Regions from separate parts of the Bacillus sp. DX3.1 genome, predicted to be linked through region 1. Evidence: riboswitches for the same ligand, from Rfam matches in the RefSeq annotation. Region 1 holds a riboswitch; each other region holds the start of a gene.
What was found. Region 1 has a riboswitch for S-adenosylmethionine ahead of mtnW (2,3-diketo-5-methylthiopentyl-1-phosphate enolase). Riboswitches for the same ligand answer to the same signal wherever they lie in the genome.

Region 1 (2,271 bases):
ACCATTTCGTGGACATGAAAGCTTAAAAGAGGCTGTCGCTACGTTCTATAAACGCGAATATGGTGTGGAAGTAAACCCAAAAACAGAAGTAGCTATTTTATTTGGTGGTAAAGCAGGACTCGTCGAATTACCACTTTGTTTCACAAATCCTGGAGATACGATTCTCGTGCCTGATCCCGGATACCCTGACTATTTATCAGGCGTCGCTTTAGCGAAAGCACAATTTGAAACCATGCCATTATTAGCAGAAAATGATTTTTTACCAGACTATACAAAAATCGACCACAACACTGCTGATAGAGCAAAATTAATGTTTTTAAATTATCCAAACAACCCGACTGGTGTTACTGCATCAAAAGAATTTTTTGAAGAAACGATTTCTTTTGCAAATGAGCATGATATTTTAGTTGTACATGACTTTGCTTACGGAGCAATTGGTTTTGACGGTAAAAAACCAACGAGTTTCCTACAAGCAAAAGGTGCGAAGGATGTTGGGATCGAGATTTATACATTATCAAAAACATTTAATATGGCTGGCTGGCGTATCGCTTTTGCCATCGGTAACGAAAGTGTAATTGAAACTATTAATTTACTACAAGACCATATGTATGTCAGTATTTTCGGTGCGGTGCAAGAAGCAGCTTGTGAAGCACTATTAAGCTCGCAAACTTGCGTGAATGAACTGGTAGAACGCTATGAATCACGAAGAAATGCACTCATTACAGCTTGCCGCTCTATTGGCTGGAATGTTGTCGCACCAAATGGATCGTTTTTTGTATGGCTTCCCGTTCCTGATGGATTTACATCGGCACAATTTGCTGACTTATTGTTAGAAAAGGCACACGTAGCAGTTGCTCCTGGCATTGGATTTGGTGAATATGGAGAAGGCTATGTACGCGTTGGATTATTACATACAGAAGAGCGGCTGCAAGAAGCTGTCCAACGCATCCAAAAATTAAAAATTTTTAAAAACCCATTGACAAATTAAATGCGATGTGAAAAAATTCAGATATCGAAAAAATTTAAACATTTCTAAATACTTCTTATCAAGAGCAGGTGGAGGGACGAGCCCGACGAAACCCGGCAACCGATCTACAATTGTAGACACGGTGCTAATTCTCGCAGCATTATGCTGACAGATAAGGAGCTGGTTGTAAAAAAACCTCTCCTTAGCTGAGAGGTTTTTTTATTTAACTAGGAGGTTATGAAAATGAGCGGAATAACAGCAACATATTTAATCCATGATGATTCTCACAATTTAATGCAAAAAGCAGAGCAAATTGCACTCGGTTTAACGATTGGTTCATGGACACATTTACCACATTTATTACAAGAACAATTAAAACAACATAAAGGCACTGTCATTGGTGTCGAAGAATTAGAAGAACAAGAACATGTTAATACTTATCTTGGTAAAAGAATTACACGTGGACTGATTAAAATTCATTATCCAGCGCTAAATTTCAGTCCTGATTTACCAGCAATTTTAACAACAGTATTTGGAAAATTATCACTAGATGGCGAAGTAAAACTTATCGATTTAACGTTTTCAGATGACTTAAAAGCGACATTCCCTGGTCCAAAGTTCGGTATTGAAGGAATCCGAAATCTTTTACAAGTTCATGATCGTCCTCTTCTTATGAGCATTTTTAAAGGTATGATTGGTCGCAACATCGGATATTTAAAAACACAATTACGTGATCAAGCAAACGGTGGTGTAGATATCGTAAAAGATGATGAAATTTTATTTGAAAATTCATTAACGCCACTCACACAGCGGATTGAGTCAGGAAAAGAAGTGTTACAGTCTGTATATGAAACATATGGTCATAGGACGTTATATGCGGTTAACTTATCAGGACGCACATACGATTTAAAAGATAACGCGAAACGTGCTGCCCTGGCTGGTGCAGATGTTCTTCTATTCAATGTATTCTCTTATGGATTAGACGTACTTCAATCACTTGCAGAAGATGATGATATATCAATCCCCATTATGGCTCATCCTGCCGTAAGCGGTGCTTATACTTCATCAAAATTATACGGATTCTCTTCTCCGTTACTACTTGGAAAACTACTTCGTTATGCTGGTGCAGATTTCTCTTTATTCCCATCTCCATATGGCAGTGTTGCACTGGAGAAAGAAGAAGCGCTTCTTGTCTCAAAAACACTCGTTGATGAGAATGAACCGTTGAAGAGTAGTTTCCCTGTCCCATCAGCCGGTATTCATCCTGGCTTTGTTCCCTTTATCCTTCGTGATTTTGGCACAGA
Region 2 (2,271 bases), 690 kb from region 1:
ATGGAGTGAAATTACAAACGAAGGAAATAAGAAATAACATTGATAAGAAAAACGGAAATTAATTCAAAAGAAGCTTTGCGCCTTCACGCAAAGCTTCTTTCTTCTTATATTATAGACTAGCTTGCTCTTTTAAAGTTGCTGCTTTGTCTGTACGTTCCCATGAAAGGTCTACATCAGTACGTCCGAAGTGGCCGTAAGCTGCTGTTTGTTTGTAAATTGGGCGACGTAAGTCTAACATTTTGATGATACCAGCTGGGCGAAGATCGAAGTTGCTACGTACTAGTTCTACTAATACATCTTCAGATACTTTACCAGTGCCGAATGTATCAACTGAAATTGATACCGGTTGCGCTACGCCGATTGCGTATGCAAGTTGTACTTCTGCTTTTTCAGCAAGACCCGCTGCTACGATGTTTTTCGCAACATAACGAGCTGCGTATGCTGCAGAACGGTCAACCTTTGTTGCATCTTTACCAGAGAATGCACCGCCGCCGTGACGAGCATATCCACCATAAGTATCAACGATAATTTTACGTCCTGTTAAACCAGCATCCCCTTGTGGTCCACCGATTACAAAACGGCCAGTTGGGTTAATGAAGAATTTCGTTTCTTCATCCATTAATTCTGCTGGTACTACAGATTTGATTACGTGCTCTTTTAAATCGCTATCGATTTGTTCCCATGTAACTTCTGGATGATGCTGTGTAGAAATTACAATTGTATCGATACGTACTGGTTTACCATTTTCATCATACTCAACTGTAACTTGCGTTTTACCGTCTGGACGTAAATATTCTAATGTTTCATCTTTACGAACTTCCGTTAAACGACGAGCTAATTTGTGAGCAAGTGAGATTGGAAGTGGCATTAATTCTTTTGTTTCATTACATGCGAAACCAAACATTAAACCTTGGTCACCCGCACCAATTGCTTCAATCTCTTCATCAGTCATTTGACCTTCACGCGCTTCTAACGCTTTGTCAACACCCATTGCGATATCAGCAGATTGCTCATCGATAGCTGTTAAAACTGCACAAGTTTCTGCATCGAATCCGTATTTTGCACGCGTATAGCCGATGCCTTGAATTGTTTCGCGAACGATTTTTGGAATATCTACATAAGTAGAAGTTGTAATTTCCCCCGCTACCAATACTAAACCAGTTGTTACTGTTGTTTCACAAGCTACACGTGCATTTGCGTCTTTTGCTAAGATCGCGTCTAAAATTGAATCAGAAATTTGGTCACAAATTTTATCTGGATGTCCTTCAGTTACAGACTCAGATGTGAACAGATGACGTTTTTTTGTCATGTGGTAAACCTCCCTACAGTAATTGTATATATTGTACGGAACTCATCCTTAATTTGCCACAAACTGCGACATTCATATATTCTCCCACAAGTATAAAGAAAAACCTTTCCTATTTATAATAGAGGAAAGGTTTAATTTGCTACTTGCATACTGCTTTTTGCCCTTTGCTCTTATCGTTCGAGACCAATAAGCCTCGCACAGGTTTTAGCACCTATTCACTTGTCTTTACCGTACAAGTGAGGTTGCTGGGCTTCATCGGGCCTGTCCCTCCGCCAGCTCGGGATAAGAGAGTATCCGTCCCAACCTATACTAAAGAAATGATATTTATTTGTCAATTAATATTCACATATTCCTACAAGTTTTTCACATTTTTTGTCGAATGAAATATCTAGAAAAGAAATAATACATTCGCACAAACAAAAACAAATAAATAGTATACATTATTTATATGATTGTGTTATACTCTTGATGGGGATTACGAGAAATAATTCATTAAATTAAAAAGGATGGTATGTAACTATGAGTACTGTGAATGTCCAAATTGGATTACATGAATTACTGAACGGAAGCAATGCACAGGTTCAATTAAGCGTTCCACAATTAGTGGAAAAAGTACTAATGAGAAATGAAGGAAAATTAACTTCTACTGGTGCAGTTTCTGCTTCAACAGGAAAATATACAGGACGTTCTCCTAAAGATAAATTCATTGTGAAAGAAACATCGGTTGCGGATAAAATTGCTTGGGGACCTGTAAATCAACCGATTTCTGAAGAACATTTTAATAAATTATATACGAAAGTGTTGGAATACTTAAAAGAAAAAGAAGAATTATTCGTATTTAAAGGATTCGCTGGTGCTGACCATAACTATCGTCTTCCAATTCAAGTTGTTAACGAATACGCATGGCATAATTTATTCGTACATCAATTATTCATTCGCCCAACTGAAGAAGAGGCAAAAAA
Region 3 (2,271 bases), 1.9 Mb from region 1:
ACAGTACCACAGCTGCGCTTTCAGTTCCAAGTTCATACTGATCCGGTGAGCCGTATATTACAAGCAAGCCAAATACAAATTGGTTATACAGAACCGTTATTTCCACCGTTTGATTTACAAATAAAGCGAGGCGAAAAGATTGCGATTGTTGGTCATAATGGAATTGGAAAAACAACGATGTTAAAAACGTTACTTGGGTATGTAAAGCCGTTAGGCGGAGCAGTATGTGCCGGAGAACGAGTAAAGCCTGCTTATTTTGCACAAGAAGAACTTGCTGTAGAATTAACGCCATTGGAACAAGTATGGTCGGATCGTCCTGATATGACACAAAAAGAAATCCGCCAATCTTTAGCAAGATGTGGCTTAAAAGAAGATCATATTCGCCAGCCGCTTTGTTTCTTAAGTGGTGGTGAACAGACAAAAGTACGTTTATGTGAGCTTATGCTAACAGAAAGTAATGTTTTGATTTTAGATGAGCCAACGAATCATCTAGACATACATGCAAAAGAGGCGTTACAAGAAGCGTTGAAGCAATATAAAGGAACCGTTTTACTTGTGTCACATGAACCTTCTTTTTATGAGTCATGGGTGACGCGTGTTTGGGATATGGAGAGTCGGAGTTTCATGTAGTTTGGTAAATTGAAGGGTGTTCGTAATAATAGCTAATGCCTTTTAGGTGGGGGATCAACTGCCCGTAAAACCTCCACTGATTAAAGTTTCACTTTATTTTAAAATAACATTTTTTGAAAAGAAAATATTTTTAGAAAAATATGATTGACAAAATTTTTTGTAAGATTTACTATTAGTACCATAGTTTTTTTAAAATTTTATAAAAATACTCTTATCCAGAGTGGCGGAGGGACTGGCCCGATGATGCCCGGCAACCCAGCTCATGAATTTTATTATGAGCTAGGGTGCTAATTCCTGCAAAACGATTTTCGTTTTGGAAGATAAGAGAGGAGCCTATTTTGTTTATTCGACACCTCTCTTATTAGAGAGGTGTTTTTTGTTTAGAAAAGAGAGAGATTGAGGGGGAATTGTATATGAAGAAGCTATTATTAAGTATTGTAAGTGGAGCCGTATTGCTATTAGGGGCATGTAGTGCCGATGCTGGGAAGGAAGCAAAAGCGCTAGATGAGAAGAAAATTACAGTCGGCGTAACGGGTGGACCGCATGAACAAATTTTTGAGAAGGTAAAAGAAGTAGCGGCGAAAGATGGTTTGCAATTGGAATTAAAGGTGTTCAACGATTATGTAATGCCGAATGTATCGTTAGATGAAAAAGACATTGATGTGAATAGTTTTCAAACGAAGACCTATTTCGATGCATTTAAAGAAGAACGTAAGATGGAGTTAACAGCGGTGTTTTCGACCGTAACATTTCCAATGGGCGTATATTCCAAACAAATTAAAGATGTAAAGGATTTAAAAGACGGAGATGCAATTGCGGTACCAAATGATCCAACAAATGAATTACGTGCATTGAAATTGTTTGAAAAAGCGGGCGTCTTAAAAGTTGATCCAAAAGCAACAGAGAAAGCAACTGCAAAAGATGTGATTGAAAATCCGAAGAACTTAAAAATTATTGAATTAGAAGCATCGCAGTTACCAACGCAGTTAAATGAGGTAAAAGCAGCTGCCATTAATACGAACTTTGCACTAGGAGCAAAACTGCATCCAGCAAAAGATTCTATTTTTCGAGAAGGAAAAGATTCACCATATGTGAACTGGGTTGTTGTTCGTACAGAAAATAAAGATGATGCAGCTGTGAAAAAATTAAAGAAAGCTTATCAATCTAAAGAAGTGAAAGAGTTTATTGAGAAAAAATTCGATGGTTCTGTATTGCCGTCTTGGTAGGAGCTGACTACGATGATTGAATTGAAAAATGTATCCAAAATATTTACAACAAAAAAAGGAGACGTGGAAGCTCTTAAACCAACTTCATTCAGAGTGAAAAAAGGAGAAGTATTTGGGATCATCGGGTATAGCGGTGCTGGGAAGAGTACATTAATCCGCTGTGTGAATGTATTAGAAAAACCGACGACAGGTCATGTAATTGTAAATGGAAATGATTTAACAGCTTTATCTACAAAAGAGTTAGCAAAGGCAAGACAAAAAATCGGGATGATTTTTCAAGGGTTTAACTTATTAAAGACAGTAAATGTGTATGAAAATATTGCTTTGCCTTTACGACTTACGGGAATTTCGAAAACGGAAATTGAAAATAGAGTAGAAAAATATTTACGCATGGTCGGTCTTTTTGACCGAAAAG

Region 2: it holds a riboswitch for S-adenosylmethionine, as region 1 does, so the genes downstream of both, metK (methionine adenosyltransferase) here and mtnW (2,3-diketo-5-methylthiopentyl-1-phosphate enolase) in region 1, are expected to answer to the same signal.
Region 3: it holds a riboswitch for S-adenosylmethionine, as region 1 does, so the genes downstream of both, QRE67_RS02495 (MetQ/NlpA family ABC transporter substrate-binding protein) here and mtnW (2,3-diketo-5-methylthiopentyl-1-phosphate enolase) in region 1, are expected to answer to the same signal.

The regions. Positions count from the first base shown of each region.
Region 1 is NZ_CP128153.1:3,768,553-3,770,823, forward strand. Features, by position in the region: gene QRE67_RS18730 (pyridoxal phosphate-dependent aminotransferase) at 1-988, shown strand, start outside; SAM riboswitch class I at 1,041-1,146, shown strand; gene mtnW (2,3-diketo-5-methylthiopentyl-1-phosphate enolase) at 1,211-2,271, shown strand, end outside.
Region 2 is NZ_CP128153.1:4,453,652-4,455,922, forward strand. Features, by position in the region: gene QRE67_RS22340 (VWA domain-containing protein) at 1-37, shown strand, start outside; gene metK (methionine adenosyltransferase) at 110-1,309, opposite strand; SAM riboswitch class I at 1,477-1,598, opposite strand; gene pckA (phosphoenolpyruvate carboxykinase (ATP)) at 1,829-2,271, shown strand, end outside.
Region 3 is NZ_CP128153.1:505,891-508,161, forward strand. Features, by position in the region: gene QRE67_RS02490 (ABC-F family ATP-binding cassette domain-containing protein) at 1-630, shown strand, start outside; SAM riboswitch class I at 839-957, shown strand; gene QRE67_RS02495 (MetQ/NlpA family ABC transporter substrate-binding protein) at 1,044-1,856, shown strand; gene QRE67_RS02500 (methionine ABC transporter ATP-binding protein) at 1,869-2,271, shown strand, end outside.